Regions from separate parts of the Dyadobacter aurulentus genome, predicted to be linked through region 2. Evidence: riboswitches for the same ligand, from Rfam matches in the RefSeq annotation. Region 2 holds a riboswitch; each other region holds the start of a gene.
What was found. A riboswitch is a leader RNA that binds a small molecule or an ion and turns the genes downstream of it on or off. The one in region 2 is predicted to bind cobalamin.
Positions count from the first base shown of each region.

Region 1: linked by a shared signal. The riboswitch ahead of FXO21_RS11865 (TonB-dependent receptor plug domain-containing protein) and the one ahead of FXO21_RS25735 (TonB-dependent receptor) in region 2 are both predicted to bind cobalamin.
Region 3: linked by a shared signal. The riboswitch ahead of metE (5-methyltetrahydropteroyltriglutamate--homocysteine S-methyltransferase) and the one ahead of FXO21_RS25735 (TonB-dependent receptor) in region 2 are both predicted to bind cobalamin.

Region 1 is NZ_VSRN01000001.1:2,851,668-2,862,473, forward strand. Features, by position in the region: gene leuC (3-isopropylmalate dehydratase large subunit) at 1-118, opposite strand, end outside; gene fbp (class 1 fructose-bisphosphatase) at 548-1,543, shown strand; gene FXO21_RS11850 (DEAD/DEAH box helicase) at 1,581-2,918, shown strand; gene FXO21_RS11855 (tetratricopeptide repeat protein) at 2,988-3,728, shown strand; gene FXO21_RS11860 (YncE family protein) at 3,839-4,918, opposite strand; gene FXO21_RS11865 (TonB-dependent receptor plug domain-containing protein) at 4,961-6,913, opposite strand; cobalamin riboswitch at 6,967-7,164, opposite strand; gene FXO21_RS11870 (DMT family transporter) at 7,227-8,162, shown strand; gene FXO21_RS11875 (thioredoxin family protein) at 8,227-8,787, shown strand; gene prfA (peptide chain release factor 1) at 8,791-9,864, opposite strand; gene FXO21_RS11885 (hypothetical protein) at 9,995-10,576, shown strand; gene FXO21_RS11890 (SAM hydrolase/SAM-dependent halogenase family protein) at 10,603-10,806, shown strand, end outside.
Region 2 is NZ_VSRN01000001.1:6,211,919-6,222,724, forward strand. Features, by position in the region: gene cobN (cobaltochelatase subunit CobN) at 1-791, opposite strand, end outside; gene FXO21_RS25730 (cobyrinate a,c-diamide synthase) at 1,012-2,340, opposite strand; gene FXO21_RS25735 (TonB-dependent receptor) at 2,456-4,642, opposite strand; cobalamin riboswitch at 4,806-5,111, opposite strand; cobalamin riboswitch at 5,187-5,548, shown strand; gene FXO21_RS25740 (cytochrome c biogenesis protein CcdA) at 5,682-6,311, shown strand; gene FXO21_RS25745 (TonB-dependent receptor plug domain-containing protein) at 6,295-8,475, shown strand; gene FXO21_RS25750 (Hsp70 family protein) at 8,521-9,780, opposite strand; gene FXO21_RS25755 (amidohydrolase) at 9,897-10,806, opposite strand, start outside.
Region 3 is NZ_VSRN01000001.1:3,840,625-3,851,430, reverse strand. Features, by position in the region: gene FXO21_RS16020 (SGNH/GDSL hydrolase family protein) at 1-118, opposite strand, end outside; gene FXO21_RS16015 (carbamoyltransferase family protein) at 130-1,992, opposite strand; gene FXO21_RS16010 (acyltransferase family protein) at 2,436-3,572, opposite strand; gene FXO21_RS16005 (acyl-CoA thioesterase) at 3,618-4,004, opposite strand; gene metE (5-methyltetrahydropteroyltriglutamate--homocysteine S-methyltransferase) at 4,380-6,692, opposite strand; cobalamin riboswitch at 6,871-7,118, opposite strand; gene FXO21_RS15995 (glucosamine-6-phosphate deaminase) at 7,278-8,015, opposite strand; gene fumC (class II fumarate hydratase) at 8,168-9,568, shown strand; gene FXO21_RS15985 (hypothetical protein) at 9,635-10,150, shown strand; gene FXO21_RS15980 (D-2-hydroxyacid dehydrogenase) at 10,207-10,806, shown strand, end outside.

The DNA.
Region 1 (10,806 bases), 3.4 Mb from region 2:
TGGTTACCTCATGGATAAAGTGACGGTCGATGAAAAATACATCCGGACCATCTTCAATTTTACGTACAACGTGTGCGTCCCACACCTTGTCGAAAAGGGTACTTGCTTGATTACTCATTTTGTCAGATTAAATTTCGCCATTTCAAAACTGGCTTTAAAGAACTAAGCGAATGACTATTACTTCTTTAAAGGAGAATTGAGAATACAAATTAGCACATATTCAGGCGAATAGTGATAACGGGAAAGGTTCAAAAAACAGTGATTTTAGTTTAAAGATGCTATTTGAGCGGAAATCTTTATTTTAGTTGAAGGCGAGCACCGCTGCAATTACTTGACTTGTCTTTTAACGAATGAGGATTCTCCGATGTCAAGCTGGCGACTTTTAAAATTAATTCTATGCGATCTAAATTGCTCACCCTTAGGACAAAACAAGTATTTAATTGAGATAAAATCATAATTTATTTTTAAAATATTTTATTAGCGAAATGCCTTTGAATTGTAAAAAATGAAGACGTAAATTTCACTATTCAAATATTTCTTCGCGACTATGATCATCAAAACTGCCCAGGAACTTGCCTTGCCCGTCGGTGTCACGCTCGACCGGTTCATTATGCACAGTCAAAGTGCGTTTCCTTATGCGACTGGCGAGCTTTCGCAGCTTTTGCGGGATATTGCATTGGCGGGAAAGATCATAAACAGGGAGATTAACCGGGCCGGGCTGATAGATATTGCGGGAGGAAGCGGAACCGAGAATGTGCAGGGAGAGAATCAGCAAAAGCTGGATATCGTTGCGAATATCCGTTTCATAAGAGCTTTGAAAAACGGAGGTGAAGTGTGCGCGATCCTATCAGAGGAAGATGAAGACATTATACACACCGGGAACGACCACGGGAAATATGTAGTAGCGATGGATCCGCTCGACGGGTCTTCCAATATCGACGTCAATGTCTCAATCGGTACCATATTCTCGATTTACAGAAGGGTGACCCCGATCAACGGGCCTGCTTCGATAGAAGATTTTTTGCAGGGCGGGCGCAGGCAGGTCGCTGCGGGCTATATATTGTATGGTTCATCCACCATGCTTGTTTACTCAACCGGCGATGGTGTGAACGGATTCACGTTTGATCACTCGCTCGGTGAATTTATCTTATCCCACAAAAACATTTACTCACCGTCAACAGGCAGTATTTACTCGGTGAATGAGGGGCATTACCATAGTTATCCTGCATTTGTTCAAAAGTATATTGAGCAGTGCAAATCTTATAATTACAGTGCGCGTTACATAGGCTCTCTGGTCGGTGACTTTCACCGTAATCTGCTCAAAGGAGGCATTTATCTTTATCCTTCCACCCAAAAAGACCCGAAAGGAAAGCTGCGGCTGCTCTACGAATGCTACCCCCTGGCTTTTATAATAGAACAATCGGGCGGAAAAGCGAGTGACGGTTTTGGGTGCATTCTTGATATTGTGCCGACCTCTTTTCATCAAAGATCCCCAATTTACATTGGTTCAAAGGAAATGGTCGAAGGAGTTGTAAAAGCCTGAAAGCCCGCTACTGTATTAGTTTTCGTAACTTTGCGAGATGCAGACTACGCAAAACAATTTCGAGCAGTTCAAGCTCAACAGACAATTATTGAATGCAATCGAAGAGGCCGGTTACACCGAACCAACCCCGATCCAGGAGCAGGCGATCCCGCTTGCATTGGCTGGCCAGGATATATTAGGCATCGCCCAAACCGGCACCGGCAAGACAGCAGCTTATACCCTTCCTTTATTAATGCGAATTAAATATGCCCAGGGCGAACATCCCCGGGCATTGATTATGGCGCCTACCAGGGAGCTTGCCATGCAGATTTCAGAGGCGATCAATGCGTTATCAAAATATACGGATATCCGGACAGTCGTATTGTATGGCGGTGTTGGCCCGAAAACGCAGATAGAAAATTTGCGGAAAGGGGTGGATATTATCGTCGCCACGCCCGGCAGGTTTATGGACCTGTATTTCCAGGAAGAGATCGTGGTGAAGCATTTGAATGTAATGGTGCTTGACGAGGCGGACAAAATGATGGATATGGGCTTTATGCCGCAAATCCGGAAGCTGCTTGAAATTATTCCCACCAAGAGACAGAATATGCTTTTTTCGGCTACTTTTTCTGAAAAAGTAGAGCGGCTGTCCCACGAGTTTCTAGAATTTCCTACACGAATTGAAGTAACCCCGCAGGCGACCACGGCTGAAATGGTTTCCCAAACTTTATATGAAGTACCCAATTTTCGAACGAAGGTCAATCTGTTAAGCTATTTCCTGCAGACCCGCGAAAATTTTAACAGGGTGCTGGTATTTACGCGAAGCAGGGAAGTAGCCGGTCTTGTTCACGATAATTTGCTGAACAGGGTAGTCCGTGAAAGTGAATTGAAGGTAATTCATGCTAACAAAGGGCAGAATACCCGGATCAATGCCATGGAAGCCTTTCGTTCGGGTTCAGTGCGGGTTTTGGTAGCGACTGACGTAGTTGCCCGGGGAATTGATATTACCGAGGTGAGCCACGTGATCAACTTCGATGTGCCCCTGATCTATGAAGATTATGTGCACCGCATCGGCCGGACAGGCAGGGCGAACAAGATCGGTGAGGCGATTACTTTTATGACGATGGCAGACGAGTATCATATTCGTAAAATCGAGAAGATAATCAGAATGGAGATTCCGAGGGAGGAGCTACCCGAGGAGCTGGAAATCGCGGCGACACCTGTCCCGGAACGACAGGATATGCTGAGGGAAATTGATAATCAGAAGCGAAAAGAAGATCCTACTTTTCTTGGGGCATTTCACGAAAAGAAAAAAACCTTTCATAGTAATTCGAAAGCAACTGCCAAAGTCGGGCAAAAGCGTAAGGGTTTTGGCGGAAGAAGTAAACGCAAATAATGCAATACATTCTGGATAAAACCGTTTAACTTGGACAATAGAAAACCTGTTTCTCTATTTAAGTTACATATGAAAGAATCTGTTTTTGTTTGGCTTGCGGTGTTAATACCTGTATTTGGCCTTGCTCAAAACACGCATCTCGCGAGCGCAGGGCCGACCTCAGATACAAGCCCAGCCCAAAAAAAACCACTGGAATTAAAGGAAAGACGCATTCTTCCGCTGTTTGGAGAAGTCAGTAAGACCTCAGAGCAGATCGATGAAGAAATCAAGTTTCTTAGTGAGTGCGACAAGTCTTTCACCAGCCGCACAGAAGCCAGCAGTTTTTTTACAGCCCGCGCCTGGGAGTATCTGCAGGAAGGTTCGTTGGACACTGCATGCTATCGTTTCAACCTCGCTCAGCTTTTGAATGACAAGAATGTTGAAGCCTATTGGGGCCTTGGAGTTGTGTCATACCAACGAGAAAACTGGGTCGATGCCAAGCGAATGCTCAGCAAGGGAATCAGCTTGCAGGGCGACAATGTACCGCTACTGGTTGATCTATCCACTGTCGATTTGAAATTGTACGCAATCACAAGCCGGAAAGAGGAACTCGATGAGGCGGGGGAACTCCTGAAACATGCCATGACAATCGACTCTACTTACGCATTAGGGCAGTATAATTTGTCGCTTTTACATTATAATTTGAATGAGCTTGATAAAGCCTGGGAGCATTTGCATAAAGGCCGTACCCTGGACCTGTCACAGATGAACTTCGAATTTGTAGAGCTATTGAAAGCTAAGCTACCTGATCCTCAGGGCTTTTTTAAATAGACTTCGTAGAATTTAGATATTAATCCAACAAAAAGCCTCTCAGAGTTTCTGAAAGGCTTTTTGTCGCATTCTTTTTTGTCAAATGCGACTGCTCCGAGGCAGTTAGGCTGTTATTTGAAAAAGAAGCCAGTTGGTGCCACATTTACCTTAATAGAGTCGACGAGGCTGCCATCTGAACGGTAGCGCACTGCATATCCTGCCTGCGCATAAGACGGCGTAACACCTGCATATATCAACCCCTGTGAAGGATCGATCGACAGGCCTGAAAATACTCGTTTGATTAACGGCGTGGCCAGGTTTATTTGTGAATCACCAATTCCGAATTTGTAAGTTTCTCCCTTTGGATCAAAGTTTGCGTCGAAATAAGAAAGTGTGAATATGATGGATCTCAGGTCTGTTGTAAACGCAAAATTGCCGGCGGATTTGCTAGCATCAGAACCGATTGTAAGCGTAGTTTCGACGGCATAAGAACCTGGGTCAACGCGCAGTGCTTTCAATCCTGCGCCTACCCACAATTTTCCATTTGCGTCAAGCCCGATCGGCGTTGCTGCAGCGTCCAAAGTGATTGATTTTACGATGGTTTCAGTAGCTGCATCTATTACAGTCAAAGTTTTTCCGCCGCCATATGAAACAGTTCCAGCAAATAGCTTCCCGCCTGCAAATACCAGATTTTCCGGCCCGCCGGAGATATTAATTTTCTTATTTACTTTTTTCGTATTCAGGTCGATCACAGCGATGTAGCCCTGTGAGTAGTTATTACCTGCAATGTTGCCCCAGCAGGAAACATAAGCCTTTGTGCCAGCCAGCACTACTTCGCGGGGGTTTTCAATGTCCGGCGAGCCGATGGTTCCCAGATGCTGAAATGTATTGCTGTTCACAAATTCAACCTTGTCCATTCCGGCAGTGAAGTTATCTACAAGGATTACACCGTGCTCGCCAATAGCGGCATATCCCTGGACGCCGCCTTTTAATGTACTGCCATTTACCTTCGAAAATACGTCCGCTTCAGCGGTAGTCTGCTCACGCGTGAAATAGGATATGGTGCCGTTATTTTGGCTGAAATTACCTTCATTGATCACAAATACGCCCGCCACATAATCGCCTTTGGGTGTGGGCTCACTTTGATTACAAGACCAGACCAGCACTGAGAATGCTGTGAAAAATAATAGTCTCGATAATTGTTTTCTCATCTTCATTGAATTTATGTAAAGTAATAATGCAAAATCGCTTGTCTAATTTTCCTTGACTGGCGCAGCCTTAGGGCTTTGGCGAAACGCTGCTACCAGGTTAATAGCAAAACTCCTTCCGGGCATTGCATAGTTTTGGGTATTTAAATAAAATGTATTCGAAACATTGTTTACCTGGCCCTGGATCCGCAAATATACCCCCGCGAATGGAATCGTAACTTCCCCAATCAAATTTACCAATGCATATTCTTTTAGGAACGTAGCGTTATCGAAGGTAGTGTAGCGTTTACCAACCGATTGCATCTGAGCAGTTAATCTTGCGATTTTATATTGAAAGAAAAAATGCAGTCCCGCGCTGTGAATAGGGACAAACCGCAACTGCTTACCGATCACGTCAACAGAATAGGCATCATAAGCTTTTTCCTGTACACTTTTATTGAATGCATAATTAAAATTCAGACCTGATTTTAGTATGTCAAAGCTACGCCGCCAGCCTAGCTGGAGCTCAATGCCGCGGGCGAGTACCTGCTGCAAATTTTCGATGCGGTAGTTTTTCACCGGATTCCAGTAGGTCCAGTCTTTGATCCTGTTATGATAACCTGTAACGGAAGTTGTAAAAACATCGTCATAAGAGGTACGCACAGTTTGTTCCAGCCCGATTTCCTTATTCCAGCCACTTTCCGGCCTGATATTCGGGTTGCCCAAAACCGCCCAGTAACGTTCATTCATAGTTGGTACCCGATAGCTTCTTGAGAGCGCGCTTTTGAGTTTCAGCTGATAATGATGTTCCTGAACCAACTGATATTCACCACCTAACGATGGAGTGAATGGAGGATTGAAGCCGGTTATCAATGCTTGTCTCAGATTCAGGGAAGCCACCAGCCGCTGATTTACCTGCCAGCGGGTGAGCAGAAAAAGGTCAGCGCGGTTTTCAGTAATGAGACGTTTTTCATAACCCGGCACACTTGTGCGGTAATGCGTCCATTCAGCGCCGGCTTTCACGTAAATGCCGCTCCCGGGAGTCTGCATATTCCAGCTGAAATCATGTTCCGCGCGGGAGGAAAATTTATCCGTAACCGCGTGATCCGGATTGTCAAAATCACCTTTGGCATAATCAATCACATCTCTTACCCAGGCCGTGCGAAGTGTAAGGTCGCGGGCGCGGTATCGTAGCATGGTCCGGTAAGCTTCGGTGAGGGTAAGTTCCCGCCCGGCCAGATTGTCGGGTGAAGTAGTTAGTCTGTTGCTCGTCAGCCAAACGTGTGCGGAAATTTCCTGGTCCTTTTTTGAGGTCAGAAAAATGTCCTGGATCAACCCTCTTTGCGAAGCTTCGGCAGGCAGCAACGCATAATCCCTCCTTTGCGAATGAGGAAAATGATTGTTCAAACGATTCCAGTAGCCGCTTGTTTTGGCCGACATACTCCATTGTTTATTTAGCGTCGAATGGTATCTGCCCACAAATTGCATCTGATAATTGTCAAAACTCTCGAGCTGACCGGCTATCGATACTTCAGTTGTTTTATTTTGATGTTCGCTGCTGAGCAAAATACTTCCCCCCACCGCGTCAGTACCAACTATGCTGGCCGCAGATCCAAACTGTACCGACAATGCATCGAATCCGGCGACAGGGATCGTGGAAAAATCGGTTTGCCCCAAAGTAGGCGAATTGATATTTAATCCATTCCAAAGCACGGCAGTATGGTTGGCAGAAGTTCCCCTGAAAAATGCGGTGGTCAGCTGGCCCGGACCATATTTGTTGAATGCAATGGGTGTGAAAACGGATAACAGGTCGGCTATGTTCTGGAATTTATATGTATAAAGTGTCGCAGAGTCTATCTGCTGTATTTTCAGGCCGCTCATGAATTTTTCCGGAACGAAACCTCTGATATTGACCGGCATTAGCGCAATGGAATCTGTTTGTGCATGACTACTATTTCCGGATAATAAAATACCCGCCGTCAAGCCAACAAACAATGCAAAAGTCTGGTTAATAGTCAATTTAGATACTTCCTCAGCTGGTTGATAGTCTTTTGCCTCTCCTCCGAAAGCATTCAGAACTAATGGTTATGGCAGGTCTCCTGGCTCGTCTTTTGTTCCTGCGCCTTCCCGTTTTTTTACAGTGGCTTGAAGATCAGGTCAATGGATCAGACTTACAGTTGCGGGGACAGCTTCCGGTTTGAACGAAATTCCCTATTAAGCCACAAGCGCAATTTGAAATTGCAGCGGGCACCAAACGCGCGCAAAGTTAGCCATTTGCATTGATTTAACTACCGACCATCTTATCCCTTATCTTTGCGCAAAATTCAATTTGTTGGCTTCGCTATCTGAAATTCACACTCCCGATGCCCCGCTGAAAGGTATTTATCTGATGCTAGGGGCAGCTTTTTTCTTCGCACTCACATCCGCCATTTCCAAATGGCTGGGCCGGGAGTTCCATATTGTGCAGCTTGTATTTTTCAGAAATATTGTCGGCGTGGTCTTCATTGCAACGAGCATTTGGAAACGCCCGTTAGTGCAGCAGGGAGGAAAACTGGGTTTGCTGATCTTTCGGGGGATAGTCGGCACACTTTCGCTTTATATGCTCTTTTATGCAATTCAAACGCTGGGACTAGGGCGCGCGTCGACTTATCAATATACTTACCCTATTTTCCTCGCATTGTTTTCATGGCTTCTGCTGGGCGAAACCTTGAACTCGCGCGAGTGGCTGGCCATTTTTATTGGTTTTGCAGGAATTCTTTTTGTTTTCCGGCCGGACGTGTCGATCTCGCTTCGGGACAATGCACTGGGACTCGGTAATGCATTGCTTACTGCCGTTTCCTATTTGTCGATTCGCCAGCTCGGGGTTGTTTATGACACCCGCGCGATCATTTTATCCTTTATGTTAAGTGGAATAGTGATGCCTGTTATTTCAATGTTCGTAGGTACTTACTATCCTATGGAAAACATGGATTTTCTGATTGGAACCTTCAAGTGGCCTGTTAATTTGTTTCAATGGCTGGGTTTCCTTGCTTTGGGGCTTACAGCATTGCTGGGGCAAAAAATGCTGACACAATCTTTTACGCATGACAAGGCTGGCAGAGTCGCCGCTATTGGTTATTCAAATATTCTGTTTTCTGTTTTAATCGGATTTTTGATGGGCGAATCTTTTCCGTCGGTTTCTGTGTTGACAGGAATGCTGCTGATTGTGGCGGGAGGTATTTTGATTTCTTTCGCGAAGCAAAAACAAAAGGTTACCGGGGAAAATTGAATTTATTTTCTCACTTTCAATAAGTTGTTAAACTGTTTTGTTGAACAGACCAAAATGACATCGTATGAAAAACTTCATTCCAAGGATCTTTATTTTTTTAGCAGTAACATTGGCGCTTACTGGCTTTCGGTCCGATTCTGTGACACGCAGCGAGGACCAGATACATTGGCTGACGATCGAGGAAGCGTTCGAAAAGGTAAAAAAAGAGCCTAAAAAAGTCATGATCGATTTATATACCGACTGGTGCGGCTGGTGCAAGGTAATGGACCGGGAGACTTTCAAAAATAAGGCCGTCGTAGCGTATGTTAATGCAAAATATTACGCTGTAAAACTGGATGCGGAGCAGAGGAAGACTATTGTTTTGGGAGATAAAAAATTCGAATTCCTGCCTCAGGGGGCGAAAGGCATCAATCAAATCGCACTGGCGCTCACAAATAACCAGCCAAGTTTTCCTACCACTGTTTTTCTGGACGATCAGTTTAATATGATCCAGCCGCTCGCCGGTTACCTCAAACCCAAAGAATTCCACGAAGTGATCACATTCTTCGGCGAGGATTTTTATAAAAAGGAAGACTTCGAAAATTATAAGGCGAAGACTTATAAAGAGAAATACCGGACGAAGTAAGTTCTAAACAGTTTCTCCTTCCTGCATTTTCTCTGTATTCTCCGCTATACGCAACCTTTCGATAAATTCTGCTATATCTCCCTCCATGACTGCTGGAAGGTTGTAGACTGTGTAGCCGATCCGGTGATCTGTGATCCGGCTTTGCGGGTAGTTATAGGTACGGATCTTGTCCGAACGATCGCCGCTGCCGACCATTGATTTACGTTGCGAACTGATCGCATCGTTGTGTTTCTTTAATTCGATCTCATACAGTCGCGACCTCAGGACGCCCAACGCACGATCTTTATTTTTCAGCTGCGAACGCTCATCCTGGCAGCTTACAACCAGCCCCGAAGGAATGTGGGTAAGCCGTACCGCCGAATAAGTCGTGTTAACCGACTGTCCGCCGGCTCCGGACGATTGAAAAGTATCGACCCTCACATCATTCATATTAATCTGCACATCCACCTCTTCTGCTTCCGGCAGTACTGCGACGGATGCTGCGGAAGTATGGATGCGGCCCTGTGATTCTGTCTGTGGAACGCGCTGAACCCTGTGTACGCCCGATTCAAACTTCATTTTTCCGTACACATCTTCGCCTTCTACTTTGCAGATAATCTCTTTATAACCGCCATTGGTACCTTCGGTGAAATCCATAATGGAAGACCGCCAGCCCATTTTTTCAAAAAATCTTTGGTACATTCTGAATAAATCGCCTGCGAAAATTGCAGCCTCATCGCCGCCGGTGCCGCCGCGGATTTCGAGAATTATATTCCTGCTGTCATTCGGATCTTTCGGGATCAGTAGTTCTTTGATCGCCAGTTCGAGGTCTTCCAATTTCGGGGCCAGCTCATCGAGTTCTTCCTTGGCCATCTCGCGCAGCTCTTCGTCTTTTTCCGTCGCGATGAGCTCCTTGGTGCCGGCAATATCCTTTTGTAATTTCTGATAAAGCGCATAATGTTCCACGATCCTTCCCAGGTCTTTATACTCCTTACTTATTTTGGAATAACGGGTGGAATCAGAGACAATTTCCGGCTGAATAATTTGTTGGGAAACCTCCTCAAAACGTTCTTTTATGGCCTCTAACTTATCGATCATCTTTATTGAATATCTTTGGCAAGCTACATTTGGGGCACAAAGATACGTAATTTAGCTGTAATGAATGTGGAACACTGTTCCTGGCTGAGCAGCGCCTGATCGTTTTGCCTTTTAAAAGTTTTAAATTAAAATGAAAACAAATTTTTATATCCTCATAATGATTCTGGTGATTTCAGCCTGCGATTCCGGCGGCCGCGTGGAGCAGACCAAAGAACTTACCAAAGAAATCAAAGCCTCTCAGATCAAACGGGTTACGAATACGCAGCTGGTTTATTCGGCAAATGAATGGGGGAAGAAAATCGCACAGATCGCAGAAAAATCCCTGAATGCGGAAATCGAAAAGAATCCGGAAAGTGGAAAAGACTTTTGTAAAAATGTTGCCGGTATTCCTGTAATCGCCGCCCTGGAAAAGGAATATGGCGTAAAAGTGGAGCTCCTGGGAGCGGACGATGTTAAAAGTGCCCGGTTGGATCCAAAAGAAAGGGAATTACTGGACGCATATTTGTTCAGCGCGAAAGGAAAAATTACGGCCGGAGACAATTTACAGCAGCTGGGGGATACGCTGTTGGTTTACAATGCGCCCCTGCCAAGTGAAAGTGTTATTTGCAAAACCTGCTCAGACAGTACAGCGGTGCCTTTCTCAGTATGGAGATTATTATTTAACAAAAAAGACATTATCAGGAAACTGGATGCGAAGCAGTTGAAAAAGTAGTTTTTGGTTTTAAAACATCAGGACTAATGTATAAAAAGCTGACAAGTTTTTTCGCTGCAATCGCTATCATACTATGCTTTGCAGGATGTGGTTCCGATCATGCACCTAATTACACGCTTGTTTTTCAATCGGATTTTGGCTTGAAGGACGGGGCGGTCTCGGCGATGAAAGGTGTAGCTTCCGGGGTTTCCAAAGAAATCCGGATTTATGACGTGACCCACGAAATCCCT
Region 2 (10,806 bases):
TAATTTAGAGTTTCCTGCAAAATGTCCGGTGAAACCGTTGAGACAGCTGCAAAGTCGGGATTCAGCTCTCCGGTTCCGCTGACAATAATCAGGTGCTGCTGCCGCTCCTTCGCCAGCCTGACCAACTCACCATAACCCGGAATACTACTCAGCCGGCCGTGAATCCGGATCACAATGATCTGTGCTTCTGCCAGTTCACGGGCCAGCAACTGCGCCATTTGCTCATCACTTTTCACAGCCAGCAGGCTGATACCCATGGTTTTAGGAAAATCATCCGGCAATGTTTCCATCGCGCGGCTCAATGTCAGCAAATCCGTATCGGCATGGGTCATGAAAACGATTCCTTCCGTCGGTATGGCCGGCTGCCCGCTGATCGTGGCTGTTTCCGAACCTTTCCAGGTGTAAAACTGAAATACATATTCGGCCAGGTCGGCAGGCGGAACAAGATAGCGGTCCGCCTTGACCATGCTTTCGATGTAATCAAAAATGGCGATGATCTGCCAGTCATTATTGATGGAATGAAACCAAACCGAATGTCCGTCGAAAAGCAATGTCACGACATTTGCCAGCGTGCACGGGCCCAAACAGCCGCCTTTGGTCATGTGCACCACATTGCGGAGCTTTCTGCGCAGCCACTCACTTTTGTACAATTCCACGGGAACAGCATCATAACCCCGATCCACCCGCCCGCAGCAGCAGGCATTGTAACAATACGACAAATGCCCCCGTCGCTGCACAAGGTTAATCGCTTTTCCGTCAGAACGTGTTATTCGCTGGCGTTTGGTTGTCATTTTGTTGGTGGTTTTTGGCTTTTAGCTGTTAGCTATTAGCCGTTAGCTATTAGCTTTTGGCGGTTGGCCGTTTGCTGCTATTTGTTAGCTCTAATCTCTCTTTATTATTCTTATTTTACCACTAAATATCAGGCAGTTCAATCCTTATCACTAAAAACTAATGGCTAACAGGTAATAGCTAACAGCCAAAAGCTAACAGCCAAAAGCTAACAGCTAATAGCTAATAGCCAAAGGCCAACAGCCCCCTGACAAACTCCTCCCTTTCCGCCCAATACAAATGCATGTAGGAAGCATATGTATTCAGCTTTCTATAAATCCTCGTTTCCGTTTCAATCAATTTCGCATTGGTAATGCGGATTGACTCCGGCTGCATTTCGTTTTGTATCAAATTGCTGTAATGAAACTCGTGGCCTTTTATTTCCATATTATTCCAATTCGCGATCCGGTAACCCAGTGTCATTTTTGCACTTTGCATGGAAGTGGCGCAGTCCAGCACGCCCGCCATAGGGAATGTTTCTCCGCTTTGCGTTGTAAGGCTTTTTGCCAGGTACATTAACCCGCCGCATTCAGCGAGTGTCCGGCCTCTTTCATCACAGTAGGCTGCTACACTGGCTCGCATAGATACGTTTTCACTTAATTTTTCAGCAAATAACTCAGGATAGCCGCCGGGCAGATAAAGGAAATCGGTTTTCGGCAAATGGTTGTCGTGCAACGGACTGAACCAGGTGATCTCTCCGAAGCGGGAAAGCATTTCAATATTTTGCTGATATAAAAAAGTGAAAGCTTCATCCCGCGCAATGCTGATTTTCAGTTGTCCGGGTTTTTTCGAAGATTTTGAATGTTCGCGGCTTGTGCTGCTATGCTTTTCACGCTGTGTGATTTCCAGTAAGCGATCCAGGTTTACAGTTTTGGGAAGTACCTCTGCAAGATTTGAGATAATCTCTTCGTAATCTGTCCCGGCAGTGATTTGCAACCCCAAATGCCGCGAAGGAATGCTTATATCCTTATTCAGAGGAAGATAACCCAAAGGCTCAACGCCGGCGTCGGCACAAGCTTCCTTCAAAAACCCGTAATGCGATTCGGTGCTGACGAAGTTGAAAATGACGCCGGCAATGTTGATTCTTTTATCAAAATTTTTAAAACCAAACAACAAAGGAGCCGCCGAGTAAGCCATAGACTTCGCATTTACCACCAAGATCACAGGAACATCCAGTAAATGCGCGATCTCCGCGCTGCTGCCCTGCATTTTATCCGCTCCGTCAAAAAGCCCCATCACCCCCTCCGTCACCGACACGTCGGCAGTAGCACTAAATTTCCCGTAACTCTCCCGCACATGCTTTTCCGAAGACATAAAGGTGTCCAGATTGATACTTGATCGACCCGCAGCCGTGGTATGATGGATCGGATCAATGTAATCCGGGCCGCATTTGAATGGCTGAACCACCATCCCCCTATTTTTCAGCGCGCGCAACAAGGCCAGCGTAAGGGTCGTCTTACCGGAGTTGCTCGATGGAGCGGAGATCAGGAAATGGGAGCTTTTGAATGTCATTGTGCTTGTTTCTGTGTTACACGGAGAGCCTCGGAGAAAGAATGAGGGGCACGGAGATTATTTTTCTCTGTGGTCCTCCCCTTAACTCCGAGTACCTCCGTGTCACCTCAGAGAGCTATATGTTATACTTTAAACTGACCAAAAAATTCCGAGTTGCGCCCGGTGAAAACTGGTTGGCAAAAATGGCATTGGCGAAATATTTTTCATTGAATAAATTATTGACGTTCAAGCGCAAGGCGGTGCGACCAACCCGGTAGCCAACTGCCGCGTCAACCACCGTATAAGCCGGAAGTGCATAAATATTGGCACTATTCGTGAATGTTTCATCCATATAATTAACGCCCGCACCAACGCTGAATCCTTTCAGGATGCTCTGCTGAACTTCATAATTAAGCCACACATTAACCATATTTTCAGGTGCGAAAGCCGTTTTGTTTCCCGCCGCCGGATTCACTTCTGAGCCGTCGTGCGGAAGGTATTTTGCCTTTGCCAGGGTGTAGCCTGCATTGATGTCCAGTCCGGGCGATGGATTTCCGTGAATTTCAACTTCCAAACCTTTTGATTCCGCCGATCCGATCGGTTTCAAAACCCCACCCGGCAAGCTTTCCAGCTGGTTATTTTTACGCATGTAGTAAATTGACAGGTTACCCGACCATTTGCGGGAAATTTCCAGCCGGCTGCCGATTTCAGCCTGATAACCATCCTCGGGCTCAAAGGTTTCACCATTCGCTGCTACCCGGCGCGAAGGCTTGAAGTAAGTAGCATAAGACCCGTAAACCGACAAAGTTTCAGTCGGCTGATAAACCAGACCAAGGCGGTAAGTCAATGCAGATTTCGCTACTTTCGACTCGGGACCTTCCGCGGTTACTTCCCTGTCGCCATTGACCTGATCACTGAAATAGGTGCCTCTGAAAATATCATAACGCAACCCCGCTAACGCTTTTAATTTCTCCGAAATCTTTAACCAATCCTGCACATAAATCCCGTGCACGTTTTCCATCGTAGCCCGGTAATTGGTAGTCACGAAATCGACATAACCCTGATTCGCGACCGGATCCTTAACCGGAATGGTAGCAAACTGACCCGGCCCGAAAACATCCCCGTTATAAGTCCGGCGATCCATCAAGCTCAGTGAATAACCGGCAAGCAGCTTATGCTCAATGCCTCCGGTGTTGAAATCAAACGTCAGTTCGAGCTGGTTTTGCAGCGGTTTGGTGAGGTGATTAAAGTAAAAGGGATAGGACCTGGTGATCGAATCCAGCGTAGGGTTCAAAGTCAGCTCCTCCGCAGAAAAGTAGTTGATATTGTCATCGTAATAGGATAGCTGGTTCGAGAGTTTCAGTTTCGAATTGATCTGGCGGACGTATTTGAGCTGAAAATCATACCGCGTGTTTTTCAAAAAATCCTGCGGATCGTTGTAGCGTGTATTTACGTTCAAACCCGGTACTACTTTGCTTCCTTCCAGCATCGGAATGCCCGTGTCGGTATCGTAAATGTCCTTATTGGCGCCTATCGTCAGGTAAAACAGGTCTTTTTCAGTTGGAGTGTATTCCAATGCCAGATACCCATTGTTTGTGTTCGAGCCGGAATGCCGGTAACCTTCCGTGTCGGACATCCCAAAATCGACCCGGTAACGCAGCTTGTCATTGATCGCCCCGCCCGCTCCGGCACGCATCCTTTTGGTGTTAAAACTTCCGTAGGTAGTAGAAAAATCAGCTTTGAACCCGGCAGTTGGCTTTTTCCTGACGATATTAATGATCCCTCCCAATGCAGAATGCCCGAACAGTGCCGAAGCAGGGCCTTTGAGAATTTCAATGCTTTCGACATTGGCCAGGTTCGTGCTCGGCGCGCTCGTGGAAATGTTGTGGCGCTCGTCGCGGACACCGTCCGTGAGCAATACAAAGTTGGAAAACCCGCGGATCGTGAAATGCTGAAATCCGCCGTAAGTGTTGTTGGCTCGCACACCGGTGGTGTTTTTCATCGCTTCACCGAGGTCATCCGCGCCGCGCTGCTCAATGGTTTTGACGCTGACACCCGAAGTGGAAACGGGCATATCCCGTATCGGAACGTCGATTTTGTTGATGGCAGAAAATGACTTCCGCCGTTCTTCCGAAATGATAACTTCGGACAAATCGCGTGCTTCGCCGTCCTTGTCCGGATCAGGCTTCACAGTGTTTTGCTGCGCATAACCAGCCGAAGTGAGCACGATAAGTCCGCCGAATACCGCAGTGCAGACGCCGATTTTTAATTGAATGGTCCGGTTGCTCCTGCCGTCAGTTCGCGGACCGCAGTTTTGTAGCATTTGCATACTTTTAACCTGATTTTAGGTGAGTTAAAAGCTCTTGCCAGAATTTTTAATGCAAGCGAAAGAAGACGAAGAAGGAAAGACCGGGCGAACTACACCCGAAAATCACGGCTCAAAAACCGGAAAAATCCAGACCAGACGAAGCTTCATTTCGCGGAAGCATTGTCAACAAAAAAAGGCAGGTCTCCTGACTTGTAACATTCACATCGTCCTTCCCGGGGCTTTTAATTTTGAATGATTGAGTGACTGAATGATTGACTGATAAAAAAATATTCGGTCATCGCAGTGGCGACCCGGTCTATAATTCAGTCATTCAGTCATTCGCTAATTCAATCATTAATTCCCCAGTGGACATCATTCTGATGTAAACTCTTTGCGTTACTTACAGTTGCGCGACAGCTCGTGATTTGCACACGATTCCCTATTAATTCACGTGGTTAGTAAAACCTTTTCCTGTTGGAAAATAAAGTAAAGAACTGTTTCAAGGCTGCAAAAGTAGAGGAATAAGTTAATTTTCATGTCAGTGTAAAACAAAAAACTCCATATTTGCGGCTCAATTGGTTCACGCGCTTTGCGTGATGAAAAGGGAATCCGGTGAAAATCCGGAGCAGTACCCGCTGCTGTAAGTTCATATTTTGTGTTGCAACATTTTGTGCCACTGGGAAGTAATTTTGAGTTAGTGATTAGTGAGTTAGTGAATTAATGAGTTAGTGAATTAGTGAATGACCGAATTAGTGAATGTTTTTGTATTAGACTTATAAAACCCTCACTCACTCACTCACTCACTCACTCACTCACTCACTCACTCACTCACTAATTCACTCACTCACTAATTCAATCAATCCCCCGGGAAGGCGTTGCAACTGGGCGAGCCAGAAGACCTGCCAGTCGATATATTATCCGGATTGCTTTCGGGAAGAAAGGCGATAGGACGATGGCGGTGGCTTCTTTTGGGCTGCTGCCCTGCGCCTGCATTGTTCCCAAAGTTTTTCGAGATAAGCGGTTTTTTACTTATCCAAGATTAATCGAAAAACGAATGGTCAACATCCTACTCATTGATTCCCTGCTTCTTGGCGTCCAGCATTCCTTTGAACCCGATCATATGGCGGCGGTTTCTGTATTGGCCAGCGAGGATGCCAAAAGTCCTTCCCAACGCTGGAAACTGATCTGGCGTTCGTCCCACTGGGCGCTCGGACATTCCTTTACGCTCATCCTGTTTGCTGTGCTGGTTTTGCTGCTGAGATCGACGCTTACCCTTGACATTTCGGAGAAAGTAGAGCTGCTCGTCGGGCCGCTGATGATCTGGCTGGGTGTGGTTGCGATCCGGCGGAACTTTGTGAAAGACAGAACTTTGCATTACCCTAACCCGCAGCAAAAATTCAGCCGCTCGTTTTGGGTAGGAATGGTCCACGGACTTGCGGGAACAGGCGGCGCATGTGCCGTGGCGCTGACCCTCGCCGCAAGCGATGCGTCTACGGCGGTCTGGATCATCATTTTGCAAAGTGTCGGAATTATTCTTTCCATGTCGGCTTACGGCTATTTTTTCGCCACTTCCATCCACCGTTTCGCGGGCAAGCGGGAAACATTTCTCAAAGTCGTCAACTACACCGTCGGCGCATTTTCAATCCTTATCGGAACAATCACTCTGTATGAATCCCTTGTATAAATTTTTACGCTTACCCGTTCATTTACTGCCCTTTATCAGCTACTTCCAGAGCAATGCACAAACTACCCCGACAGACAGTTCGAATGCGAACCTGCTCGATCCCATCGTAGTTACAGCCACGCGTTTTGACACAAACAAAGAGCGCATTGCCCAAAAAATCGACCTGATTTCCTCGGAAGATATGCGACTGACGCCCGCCCAGGACCTTACCGATATGGTTCGGAAATCGGCAGCCGTGGATGTGATCCAATATCCGAATTTGTCAAGCGGGATAGGAATCCGGGGTTTCCGGCCGCAGTTTTCCGGATTGAACCAAAGAACATTGTTACTGATCGATGGCCGCGCCGCCGGGGCGACCAACTTGTCCCAAATCAACCTGAATGGCGTTGAGCGGATCGAAGTCCTGAAAGGCCCTGCTTCCTCGCTTTATGGTTCGCAGGCAATGGGCGGGGTGATTAATGTGATTACCAAGCGGTCCAAAGGTGCAGCCAGCGGCAATGGCTTTGTAGAATATGGTAGTTTTAAAACGATTCAGGCTGGCCTCAACACCGGTGGAAATCTGACCAAAAAGCTTGATTACGACCTTTCATTTACCTATTTGGAAAGATCAAAATATTACAGGATTGGCAGCAACAACTGGCTTAGAAATGCATTTGACTACACATCTTCCCAGAAAAATTACACTGCCCAGCCCATTGAAAAAGTGGACGAAACGGTTAATGATGGCGCAAAAAGGCCTTACACGCAGCTGCATTACTATTCGGGTGCACTGCGGCTGGGTTATCAGCTGAACAAACGTCTGCGACTCGATGTGCGTGGCGAAACATTTCAAGCAAAAGATGTCGAGTCACCCGGTGAAATTTCTTCCGGCAGCACAGAAGCGAGTACCAAGGATATTGGCCGGGCTGCGCTGGATATTGCACTTTCTGCGGAAATAGGCGCTCATACTGCAAGCGTGAAAGTGTTCGGGGCAGACGAACATACTTCTAATTATACCCTGAACGTTTCCGGCAAGCCCGTCGCGCCTTTCCGCTCGGCTGCCGGTAAAAACAGCTGGAAAGGTATTCAGATTAAAGACGTCTGGAAACTGCAAAAACATTCATTGATAATAGGTTACGATTATCTGAATGCTTCCACCAAAAGTCGTCGCTGGACCAACGATACTACTGAGCGAGCGCCCACCCAGCCTGAATATGCGATCATTTCATCTGCATTTTTTGCTCAGGCAGTTCTGGATTTTGGTAAAATCACTTTGCAGCCCGGCGTGCGCTTCGACCATATTACATTTGATGTACACGAAACTGCCCTGTTGCCTACCTACAAAGCAGGTAAGGAAAAAACACCTTTTACAAGTCCAAGCCTGGGCATAACCTATAATCCGGTTCATTATTTGTTTTTAAAAGCCAATGTCGGCCGCGCCTTTGTAACAACGGATGCTTACAATGTGGCCGGATATAACGAGATAAGAGACGCAAAAGGCAGGATCGCCGTAACAGCCGGGAACCCGGACCTGAAAAACGAAAACAGCCTCAGCTGGGACGCAGGAATACATTTGAGCAGACCAAAATCAGGCTTGTCGGCCAGTGTTACCTATTTTGCGACACAGGTCGATAACCGGATCGCGAAGACGATCAGAACAGTGAACGAGCCTTTGCAAAACGGCGACGTAATCGTGTCCAGAGCAACTTTTGTGAATGCGGCCGACGCGCAGATCAATGGCCTGGAAACTGAGCTATCCTATAATTTGGGCGCATTAAATGATTACCGATACGTTTTGCGGGCATTTTGGAATGGCACTTCCCTGCTGAAAGCGAGGGAACTGATTATAGGGTCCGACGCTTCGGAAACAACGAGGAATATTCAGAATGTGGCCAGAAATACATTTAATTATGGCCTGGAATATGACAACCTCAAATGGCTCCGCATCCGGTTATCCGCCCGGACGGTGGGCATGCGGACAGATATCGATTATACCGATCCGATCAATCCCGAAATCGAATACCCAAACTATATGATGATCGACCTGGCAGCTGCATTCAAAATTTCAGCCAGTCACCTGCTCACCCTGAAAATCGCTAATGCAACTGACGAGAATTATTATGAAAAAAGAGGCTATAACTTGCCGGGAAGGGCAGTTTCCTGTCGGTACAGTTTTTCGTTCTGACAAAAACTATTCAAAGCCGGCGTGAAATACCGGCTTTAAATAGTTTCAGGAAAAACGGTTGCGGGCATCGTAGGCCAGTCCCAGCCCGACGCTGGAAAGCTTGTTTTCCTCCGACCAGTTGGCGGCTGGAAATAGCTTCCTGAACTGCTCCTGGATCAGGGGAATTTCGGTAGAGCCGCCGGTCATAATTACCAGTCCGATCGCTTCGGGCGCAATGCCGGCCACCTGCAAACATTCTTCTGCTGCATTTACGATTTTCTCTGTTTTTGAAATAATGGCTGTGTTAAAATCTTCTCTGGCCACATCGATACGCAGATCCTGATCAATAAAAGGTAGTTCGGCCTCGAAGTTCTCCCTGCTCGCCAGACCGATCTTGATCTTTTCCGTTTCTGCCAGCACCGCATGTCCTGTTTCCTGTTCAAGCACATTGATCAGCCTGCCGTAGCGAACCGGATCATGCGTTTCGCGCAGCAACTGCTTGGCCTGGAACAAAATCCGGTTTGTATATAAGAAATTCACCTTGCTCCATTCCGACAAATCGAAATAATGGTAAGACGGCACTTCGAGGTTTTTGGCGCCGTATCTCGTCCGAAAACCTAGTTCCGGCATCATTTCGGCCAGGCTCAGATCTTTGTCAAAATCATTTCCACCGAGGCGCACGCCGGTATTTGCCAGGATATCGCTGTTTCTATCGTGCTTTCTGGCATTTTCCTTTGAAAGCCGGATAATCGTGAAGTCCGAAGTTCCGCCGCCCAGATCCACCACTATCGCCAGTTTCTCACCGGAAAGTCTGGCTTCGTGGGCAAATGCGGCGGCAATAGGCTCGTATTGAAAACCGACATGATCGAAACCAAGCCCTTTCGCAATGGCCTTTAACTCGTTTTCCGCCCGCTCGTCGGCGGCGGGATCATTGTCTACGAAATGAACCGGACGCCCCATTACGACGTGGCGAAGTTCCTTCCCGCAATCGGCCTCGGCTTTGCGTTTCATCTGGTCAAGGAATGCCGCAATAATCTGGTCAAATTTCATCAGTTCGCCGTTGACCATCGTCCCCTGCCGCATCGCAGGAGTGCCGAGAACACGTTTCAGGCTTCGCATCAACCTGCCGGGCTGGCGGTCCAGGAAACGCTCCGTTGCCTCCCGGCCGAACGAGGCGTGATTGTCCTTCCGCGCGAAGAACATGGCACTGGGAATAGTTACATGGTCGTTTTCAACCGGGATAAGAAACACGTCGTCACGATCCGCTACCGCCAGACTGGAATTGGAAGTACCGAAATCAATGCCGCAAAAAAGAGGGTTTGTCATTGAATTGGAAAATTGGGCGCGCAATTTCTGATTATTTGCCCGGCAAACCAAATTACCAATCGAACTTCATCAGTTAAAAAAACGAATGGGTGGGCCAAATAAAGCATGCACCTGAACTAGAAAACGATATTTCCCCGGTGAATCAGCGACTTAACCGGTGATACTCTCGACACTGCCTCTGCCGAGCAACTTGCCTCGATTAATACCATATCTGCCGGATCTCCTGCTTTCGGCCAGCTCCGGCTCCCCTTATCGTCCAGCGGCAGTACATTGTGAGTAGCCAGTTTCAATATTCTTGAAAGGTCAAATTCTGTTCTGTAACCATACAATTGCGCGGCCAGATTTGCTTTCTGAAGAATGCTTCCGCTCCCGAAAGTGCTCCACCAGTCTACGATACAATCATTTCCAGTCACCACATCTACGCCGTGTTTATATAAAACCGGGATCGGCATAATCGTTCCTCCAAAAGGAATCGTGGAAGCAATACCGATTTTGGCATTGGCCAGCTGCTGCGCAACCTCCTCCGTTTTGCCTTTGTCGAGATTAGCCAGTGCGAAGCTGTGACTGACAAACGTCCTGCCTTTCAGAACGGGACTTTCATTCACCTTATCAATCAAATACTGAATCGTTTTCATACCCGATTCCCCGCCTTCATGGAGGTGAATATCAATCCCTTTGTTGTTGTCGAGTGCCAGTTGTATGATAAAATCCATGTGTTTTTCAATACCGCCGTCAATGCTGGTAGGGTCAAGTCCCCCTATAAAATCAATATCCATTTGGGCGGCATCCTTCATCAGGCCCTCGGACTTGGTGTAATAGATACCGTGCTGCGGAAAGGCAACAAGTTCTGCCTGGAAGGAATCTTTTTTATTTTCCAGCGCCTTTTGCAGGTTTTTCAAAGAATTCAATCCGGATGTAGGCTCGATATTGACGTGAGACCTGGCATAATTGGTGCCGTACGATTGCAGAAGTTCGATCAGTTTTTCAGTTCTGGGAACGGAAGTCTTCAGCAGTTCGGGAATGATT
Region 3 (10,806 bases), 2.4 Mb from region 2:
CGTGTGGAAAACCCGGGTAATCGAATTTAATCTGCCACTTATCGGGATAAAAAAGGAACACAAAAAGAATCGATAAAAAGGCGAGTCTTATAATGCTGGAAGTAGTTTTGGATAGCATATGTTCATCTTTTAATCAAGTACAAATTCCTCCTTCCAATTATCTTTTTCAATCCAATCCGGCTGCAATTTTTTATCAAACAGAAAATTACCCACAACCAGATAATCCATTCCGGTTCGCATGAAACACCGGTAGGCATCCTCAGGCGTACAAACAATCGGCTCGCCCCGCACATTGAAACTGGTATTGACCAGCACGGGGCATCCTGTCAGCTCTTTAAATGCACGGATCAGGTCATAGTAGCGCGGATTGGTACTTTTGTGCACAGTTTGTATGCGCGCCGAATAGTCAATATGCGTTACTGATGGAAGTTCGGATCTTTCGAAATATAGCTTTTCCCGAAGCCCAAGAGATTGGTAATCTGCCGGGACTGCCTTGCGCAGCCGTTCCGCAATGGGGTGAACCAGGAGCATGTAGGGAGATATCCCTTCAAAATCGAAGAAATCGGCGCATTCATCAGCGAGTACAGAAGGCGCAAAAGGCCTAAACGACTCCCTGTATTTGATCTTAAGATTGAGTTTTTTCTGCATTGCCGCATTCCTCGGATCTCCAAGGATACTTCTCGCTCCGAGCGCCCGAGGCCCAAACTCCATCCTGCCCTGCACCCAGCCCACTACATTTCCCGCCGCCAGCAGCTCCGCCACCCGCCTTGTGAGCGTGTCAAAATCTTCGAAACAGGTATACCCTGCCTTGTACTTCTTCGTAGCAAGGACTACATCCAGATCAGAAAACGTCGGCCCCAGGTAGGAGCCTTTGAGCGCATCGCCGCTACGCGAAACCTTTCTTTCCTGCTCAAAATAGATATGATAAGCAGCTTGTGCAGCCCCTAATGCGCCTCCCGCATCACCTGCGGCGGGTTGTATAAAGATGTCTTTGAATATCCCGGACTTCTGCAGTTTCCCATTTGCGACACAATTCAACGCTACGCCACCGGCGAGACATAGATAATCCGCCCCAGTTAGCCTCCGTGCTTCCCGTGCCATCAGAATCACAATCTTCTCTGTAACATTTTGTATAGCAAGCCCAAGATCACAATGCGCTTGCTCCAGAGCATCCTCCGGCTCACGCTTTTTGATCCCGAAAATGAGCTCCCACTTGGCCTCATTGACCATTTTAAGACCGGCAGCATAGTCGAAATAATCTTGATTTAACCAAATAGAGCCATCTTTTTTCAGATTAATCAGCTCATCCAGAATAAGTTGTTCGTACCGCTTGATATCCGGCGAACAGGCGTTTCCATAAGGCGCCAGTCCCATTAATTTATATTCACCCGAATTCACTCTGAAGCCCAAAAAATAGGTAAACGCAGAATATAGTAACCCGAGCGAATGTGGAAATTTCAGCTCTTTCAGAATTGTGATATTCCTGCCTTCTCCCAGACAGATAGAGGCAGTAGCCCACTCCCCAACTCCGTCGATCGTCAATATTGCTGCCTTTTGAAATGGAGAGGGATAAAAAGCACTGGCAGCGTGTGACAAATGGTGCTCTGGAAAAAGAAGCTTAATCTTCTTTTTTTTATCATAGCCCAGCTTGCCTAGTTCCTGACGGATCAGGCGTTTGAGAAACATTTTCTCTTTCAGCCAAACCGGCATTGCTGTGAGGAACGATCTTAAACCTTTCGGTGCAAATGCATAATAAGTCTCCAAAAGCCGCTCAAATTTGAGAAGCGGCTTGTCGTAGAAAACTACTGCATCCAATTCATTTATACTCACCCCCCCATACTCCAGGCAGAAACTAATTGCCCGAGACGGGAACGAAGGGTCATGCTTTTTCCGGGTAAACCGCTCCTCCTGAGCAGCAGCCACTATTTCCCCGTCATCAATCAACGCAGCCGCAGCATCGTGGTAAAAGGCTGAAACACCTAGAATCTTCATTTAGAGGACATTAAAACCGGTTTAAAATAAATTGAAGTTAGTAGAACACTGCTTTCAAAAGGAAATCGGCGAAAAAAATATGCCTGGCTCAGAAACACCAGTTCGTCCGGGCGGCCTTGGCAAGATTAATGATGCCAGAGACACTTGCCCGCCAGGATTCAGCGGTTTTGCTAAGAACCCGGAAAGCATTATATCTTGGGTGGACAGAGGTATGTGCGGGCATAGCTGACACTGAACTGACGGGAGATTTTCGGTCAAACCCAACTGGATAAAATAACAGGTTACTGCAAGAAAAACGTGCCTTGGCTGATTCATTCGAGACTTGCTGACAAGAAAGTACCCTCGAAAGTAATCGGAGTAAAAAAAGCGCTTTAAGTCAAACTACCGGTCGGTAGATTTGGACTAGCTAACGGAAGAATCAGGGAGCCTTCTTTTGGAAACCGTTATTTTGAAATGGGGCTGATACTTGGCGTTCGTTTCACGCGGCTCAGCTGAAAATAGCGTTTCAGCCTGATAAACGGATTTTCAAATAAATACCAAGAAACCGTCGCCAGCAAAACCAGGACAACGAGGCTTACCATTTTCAGGGAGTTCTCGGAAAATGTGAGGGTAATGTGCAGAAAGCGGTGCAGAAACTTAATGATAAAGGGTACTACAAGCGTGGGTACCAGCATATGGTAAACATACAGACCATAGCTGATCCGCCCGATATGACGCATAAATCCATTGTCCAGTATGCTGCCGATCACTGAAGGAAACCCTTTCTTATAGCTGGCGCGGGCAACCAGATAAAGGCAAAATAATGACATAGATGTTCTGAAAAACAACGTTTTCAGCCACGAATCTGTGTTATTCAAACATATATACACAAAAACAGCTAAACCTAAGATCGCGAGTACATTCAGGATTTTCAGGAATTTCTCGACGGATTTATCATAATAACTGACATAAGCCCAGATCCCGCCAAGCCCGAAAGCATCCAGGCAGGTTGGCATCAAAACGCCGTCGCTATACCCCAGTGTTGCGAGAACCCCTCTCGAAGCAATACCAAGAACTACGGTACCTATTAATGTACCTTTTAAAAACCTTTGCGGGACTGTAAGTACCACAAAAGGCCAGATTATATAAAATTGTTCTTCCACGGCCAGTGACCAGAAAGGGGAAAGAACATCCGACCAGTCGTGCAATTTTTCGATCAGAAAATTGGAAATATATAGCACATAGTACAGCGGATAATCGTATAACCGACTGGGAACCTGCGGTATAAAATCAATATACTGAATGCACCAGATAACGAGCAGCGTCAGATAATAGAGCGGAAAAATGCGCAGGATCCTGCGAAACATGAAGGTTTTGTAAGTAGCCCCAAGTCCGTGCTCAGCAAGATGGTTCCGGTTAGCAAGAAGAATGCGGGTGATCAGAAAACCGCTCAGAACAAAGAACAAAGTAACGCCAACCGGGCCATTTGCGATAACGTTAATTCCCTCGCCTTCTGGGAACCAGTGAAACAAAACCACGAGGGCAACCGCAAATGCCCGTAACCCGTCAAGTTGAGAAATATACTCCTGCTGCTTCTGCATGTGTCCATTATAACACACCAAAGAACGTGATTAATTAGTAAAAAGTTAGCTTAAAATTTTCACTGGCTTGTGATCCTCGTCCAGCGCTACAAACGTAAAAATGCCCGTAACTGCTTTCTCCCGGCCCTCTTCGTACATTTTCTCTACAAAAATATCGACGCGTACCTTCATGCTGGTATTACCTACGGTTTCCACCCTTCCGACCAGCTCGATGATCGTCCCGGCAGGAATAGGGTGCGTGAAATCAATGCGGTCAGAAGAGACAGTCACACATCTGAGCCTGGAAAAACGGGTGGCCGCAATAAATGCCACTTCGTCCATCATCGACAAAGCAGTACCTCCGAAAAGGGTATCGTAGTGATTGGTATTATTTGGAAAAACCGTCTTAAAAACGCGCGTTTCCGAAGCAGTAATTTTTTCTTCTAAGTTCAAGGTGTTGGTGGTTATTTGGGGTGTACGGGGTGGCTTAACTTGGTTCAGTGTTGTTCGGAATAGTTTGGGGTGGTTTGAGGTGGTTTGAAGTTGTTCGGTAGTTTGGTTCGAGATTGTTCGGAGTTGTTTGATGTGTCTCGGTGGTTCGAGGCGGTTTGGACGTGTATTAATATTGATATCTTAAACAGCCTCGTAATATCCCGAACCACTCTGAACGATTTCCAATTACCCCGAACAATCCTGAACAATTCCGAACCACTCTGAACGATTTCCATTTACCCCGAACAGTCCCAAACTATTCCGAACCACTCTGAACAATTTCCAATTACCCCGAACAATCCCAAACTATTCCGAACCACTCTGAACAATTTCCAACTACTTGACGCCTTCCCGCAGCAAGTTAGCCGCTGATATCATGTTTCGCAAAGCGGCTTCCGTTTCGGGCCACTTTCTGGTTTTGAGGCCGCAGTCCGGATTTACCCACAGATTGCGTGCCGGTATCACTTTTAATGCTTTTTCAAGCAGTAATACCATTTCATCGACGGTCGGGACGCGGGGGGAGTGGATGTCATACACGCCAGGCCCGATTTCGTTAGGGTAACTGAAGCTGGCAAAGGCATCCAGCAGCTCCATTTGCGAGCGGGAAGTTTCAATCGTAATCACATCCGCATCCATGGCCGCAATAGAATCGATAATATCATTAAACTCCGAATAACACATATGCGTGTGGATCTGAGTCTGATCGGCCACGCCGGCCGCACTCAGCCTGAATGCATCTACCGCCCATTTCAGGTAAGCAGACCAATTTGTTTTTCGCAAAGGCAGCCCCTCACGGATCGCCGGCTCGTCGATCTGTATTACCCTGATACCCGCTTTTTCAAGATCAACCACTTCGTCACGGATCGCCAGTCCGATCTGGAATGCAGTATCTTTCCTCGGCTGATCGTCGCGTACGAAAGACCACTGCAAAATGGTAACCGGGCCAGTCAGCATTCCTTTTACCAGTTTTTGAGAATTCGCCTGCGCAAATGCCGACCACTTCACGGTCATCGGCTCCGGTCTTTCCACATCACCATAAATCACCGGCGGCTTCACGCAGCGGCTTCCGTAACTCTGTACCCAGCCATTTTGGGTAAAAGCGAACCCGGAAAGGCGCTCGCCGAAATACTCGACCATATCATTCCGTTCAAATTCTCCGTGAACAAGCACATCAATGCCCAATTCTTCCTGCCAGCGCAGTGAGCTCACGATTTCCTCCCGAATGCGGACTTCGTATTGTTCCAATGTTAATTCGTTCTTTTTCAGGTTGGCACGAAGCAGGCGGACTTCGTCGGTTTGAGGAAATGATCCGATTGTAGTGGAAGGGAACAATGGGAGTTTCAGTTTTTCTAACTGGATCTGCTGTCTTATTTCGAAGTTATTTTGCCTGTTGAGATCAGCTTCCTTCACTGCTGTCAGCCGGGTCTTCACGTGCGGCTTGTGAATGAGCGGCGACTCCCTCCTGCTTTCTATTGCATTCTGGTTTTCGATAAAAGCATCGTCCAAAAGCAAGTCAGTACCCGCTAATCGGCATATTTCCACCACTTCTGCCAGTTTTTGTTTGGCAAATGACATCCAGTTTTTAATCTCCGGCGTCAATATAATTTCGTCCTGTTCGAAGTCAAGGTCACAGGGACTATGCAGTAAAGATGATGATGGCGCGATCATCAGCCGATCTTCTCCAAGTACATGGATGGCCTGGGAAATGAAGTCCAGCGATTTACGATAGTTGTTTTTCCAGATATTCCGTCCATCGACTACGCCCAGCGAAAGTTGGCGGGTTGAATGGGCAAAGTCTTCATGCTTCAACAATGCAGAAAGCGAGCTTTCGCCCCTGGTCAGGTCAATATGCAGCGCATCGACGGGCAGCTTGGCAGCGGTAGGCAGGTTATCTTCCAGTGCGCCGAAATAAGTCGCGACGAGGATCTTCAATTTCGGCACCGACTTCCTGATCGTCGCATAAGCAATTTCATATGCATGTTTTTGCTTCTCGGTCAAATCCAGTACCAATGCAGGTTCGTCTAGCTGTACCCATTGTGCGCCGCGGGAGTATAGTTCTTTTAATATAGATGTGTATACCGGCAGCAGGTTTTCCAGTAGATCAATTTTTTCAAAACCTTCCTCTTTTTCTTTTCCCAGCAAAAGATAAGTAACCGGCCCGAGCAGCACAGGCTTGGTTAAAATGCCTTTTTGCAATGCATCTTCAAATTCCAGGAATACCTTTTCCGAATATATCCTAAACTGCTGATTTTTAACAAATTCAGGAACCAGATAGTGATAATTGGTATCAAACCATTTTGTCATTTCCATCGCATTCAGATCCAGTCCGCCACGCTGGTAGCCACGCGCCATTGCGTAATAGAGATCAAGTTCCTTGTTGGATTTTCCATCTATTAACTGGTGATATCGTTCCGGAATTGCGCCCACTGTGAGCGACATGTCGAGTACCTGATCGTAGAGGGAGAAATCATTGGAAGGGATCAGCCCGATTCCGGCTGCTCTTTGAGTCTCCCAGTTTTCGTGGCGGATTTTGCGGGCTACTTTCTGCAGCTCTTCCCGGTCAATTTTGCCTGACCAGAACTTTTCGCTGGCTCTTTTCAGCTCGCGGCGGCTCCCGATGCGCGGGTAGCCCAGATTGTGTGACAACATAATACTAGTGTTAAAGAGTTAGTAAAAACCCTTTGAAAACACCCCCCATCCTGCTCCTGAGATCAGTACGTAACATAGGCGAAGGTAAACCCGGACTGGCTGACAGCGATTGCGCCGGATCATTTTCGATAATATGCATGGTAAATCAATGCCTGACCAGCCTCCGATCGTGAGAGAATAGCCATTGAGAGTAGCGGCAAGTCTCCTGGCTTATATCAATTTTCGCCGCCCTTCTCGTCGAAATGTTCTGGCTGTTAAGCTTTCTCATTTACAACAATGGGACACCTGGGCAAAAACCTGTTTCGGAAAAACCCGGAGCTGATATTTACAGTAGCACGACTGCCCGTGATTTGCACACGGTTCCTTTTTAGTTTGCTGGTATTGGATGAGGGTTCCAAAAGCAAAACCGCTACCCCGATTGACGGGCGTTCACAAAGAACAGCCCAAATTTAAATTGAAAATCCAGGCGTCGGAGAAACCGGGCTGATTTAAGTGAAATGGAGGAATATTCAATTTAGCGGCGGATATTTTATCTTTTTCAGCTGAAAATAATGGGCTTCAAAAGTGATTCTTGGCAGCCCATTATCATCGCTTTTCAATCTCACTCCCAGCCTCTTCATCCAATATGAACTCCGCATTGAAGTGATTTTGTAATACCGTAGCAGGAAATGCGGTTGTTACCGGGAATGCAAGTGCGCGGGCGATTACCGGTGCTTTGGCAGCTCCGGAGCCGATCAATATGGCCGTTTTTGATTCCAGAATGTGCCTGACACCGACCGTAATCCCTTTTGTAAGCGGCGTGGCTTTTTTGAAATATTTCTGCCCTACTTCCGCAGTCAGCGGGTCGAGCTCCGAAATGTGGGCGTAGGTGTCCCAGGGTGTACCAGGCTCATTCAAAGCCAGATGCCCGTTCATACCGATTCCAAGCACGATCAGGTCCAGGCCGCCCAGGGTTTCAACGATTTTATTAACCCGCACGCATTCTGCTTCGGGATCGATTGCCTTTCCGTCGAAAAAAACGATTTGATTTTCACGAAAGCCGATCGGCTTTAAAAAATCCCTGTCGAGCAGGTCGCGGCAGCTACCGTCATCATCGGCGCCAAGCCCGATCCATTCGTCCAGACCAATATAAATGCATTGCGAAAAGTCGACCGTTCCTTTCTGATTCGCAGCCGCCAGCGCCCGGAACATACCCAGCGGCGTACTTCCGGAAGGTAGACAAATTACCGCGTTCGGTTTTTTTGCAAGAAGCGTGATCACACGGTCGGCAGCCGCAAGGCTCATGGAATTGTAGTCGGGATAAATGCTGATTTTGGGCACCATTGAGTTCTAATCTTGATTTTTAAAGCATTCCAATCTAAACATTCTTTTCAAGGTGGTGAACATTTATCTTTAAAAAACACTAAAAACTAACCTGCCGAACCTAACTTTACCTTTCAATCGACAATTCATTTTTTACTACTTCTAAAAATAAAATGGAATACCGTATAGAAAAAGATACGATGGGCGAAGTGCAGGTACCTGCCCATGTATATTGGGGTGCCCAAACGCAACGCTCTATCCAGAACTTCCCGATCGCGCAGGATATCAATAAAATGCCGAAAGAAATTATCAAAGCATTTGCTTACCTGAAAAAAGCCGCGGCGATCACCAATTACGAAGCCGGCATTCTTCCAAAAGAAAAAAGTGACCTGATCGGACAGGTTTGTGACGAGATCCTGACAGAGCAACTCGACGACCAGTTTCCGCTAGTGGTATGGCAAACAGGCTCAGGTACCCAGTCTAACATGAACTGTAATGAAGTCATCGCCTACCGTGGTCATGTATTGCAGGGCGGCGACCTGGCTGATAAATCTAAATTTTTACACCCTAATGATGATGTAAACAAGTCGCAATCGTCCAATGACACCTACCCGACCGCCATGCACATTGCGGCGTACAAAATACTGGTTGACGTGACGATTCCGGGCATTATCAAGCTGCGCGATACTTTGAAAGCGAAATCGGAAGCTTTCAGGAATGTGGTCAAAATCGGCCGTACCCACTTTATGGATGCGACCCCGCTTACCCTCGGCCAGGAGTTTTCAGGATATGCTTCCCAGCTGGACCATGGCCTGCGCGCGATCTATAATACGCTTGCGCACCTTTCTGAACTTGCGCTGGGCGGAACAGCGGTTGGTACCGGTATCAATACGCCCGAGGGATATTCGGAAGACGTAGCCCGACATATTGCTACATTAACCGGCCTGCCTTTCGTGACAGCCGAAAATAAATTTGAAGCACTCGCCGCACACGATGCGATCGTGGAAGCGCACGGTGCATTGAAAACGGTGGCAGTAAGCCTGATGAAGATCGGGAACGATATCCGCATGCTTTCCTCCGGCCCCCGGTCCGGAATTGGTGAAATCCATATCCCTGACAACGAACCCGGCAGCTCGATCATGCCGGGAAAAGTGAATCCGACACAGTGCGAGGCTATGACGATGGTGGCAGCCCAGGTAATGGGAAATGACGTAGCGATTGGTATCGGCGGCTCAAATGGTCATTTTGAACTGAATGTTTTCAAACCTTTGATGGCGTACAACTTCCTGCATTCGGCAAGATTGATCGGCGATGTTTGTGTTTCATTTAATGATAACTGCGCAGTGGGCATCGAGCCGCTGCATGAAAATATCAAAAAGCATGTGAATAATTCGCTCATGCTGGTGACTGCATTGAATACTAAAATTGGTTACTACAAAGCTGCCGAAATCGCACAAACTGCTCACAAAAACGGCTCTACCCTGAAAGAAACGGCTGTTTCACTTGGTTACCTCACCCCGGAGGAATTCGATGCCTGGGTGAAGCCCGAGGATATGGTAGGAGATAACAAGTAAATTCATTCTTTTTCTGTTCAAATGCTCCGCTTTACCGACCGGAGCATTTGTTTTTTTCTAATGGAAATGAATATCAAAACCGAGCTGCTGGCTGACGAAAAACTGTCGAAAAGAAAGGCGACGCTGATTGCCGATCACGCGTGCACTTCCGAAGAAGCATTTGATGAACTTTTCAACTGCTTTATTTCAGACGATCAGCGTCTAACCCAGCGTGCGGCGCATAGCCTTAGCATTGCTGCGAGGCAATGTCCCTGGCTGATCGAACCCTACATTGGCACATTGGTAAAACAGCTGGCCCGCAGCGACGTGCACGACGCCATACTTCGCAATAGTGCGCGCATCCTGGAAGATGTTCCGATTCCGGAAGAGTACCACGGCGAGCTGATCGATATTGCTTTTAAATATGTTCTCGACAAACAAACTGCCATTGCGATCCGTGCGTTTTCGTTGACTATCCTGTATAATCTTTCGCTGATTTATCCGGAAATCAAAAATGAGCTCAGATATACCATTGAGGAGCGGATGGATTACGAAGGCCCGGCATTCATTTCCAGAGGCCGGAAAATTCTGGCACGCATTTAACTTAAAAAATCCCGGGAAATCATTTTACCTTGCTTTTTCAAACTTCCAAAAAGACAATGATCATTTATTGCCACTCCTTACTGGACAATGCATTAAGGGACAAACTTGCTGAAACTTTGTCGCAGCACGTTATCAATTACCGTACAGAAGACACAAGCGAAGAAGAAGCACGCGCCAACTTTGCACAGGCCGACTATATTCTCGGCAATCCACCCGGAGGCTGGTTCAGTAATGCACCGGAAAATCTGAAATTCTGGCAGCTCGACTCCGCCGGTTTCGATCAGTATGCATCGATTCCTTTGCGTGACAACGTAAAAGTGGCCAATATGGGCGACTGGTTCGCGCGTCCCTGCGCCGAAACCATCGTGGGAGGCGTACTTGCGCTTTACCGCGGCCTGGATACACTTACTTTATTGAAGCAAAAATCGGAATGGGTGGGTAGCAAACTGCGGACAGACCTGAAACTGTTATATATGCAAAATACGATCGTGCTCGGCGCCGGAACGATCGGCCAGGCGGTGAATGCGATTTTGAAAGGACTAGGCTGTGCCACGCACATGATGGCGCGTACTTCGCCCGACGCAGATTTGCACAGCCGCGAAGAATTACTGGAAGCATTGCCGCACGCAGATCTGGTTATCAACACCTTACCAGGC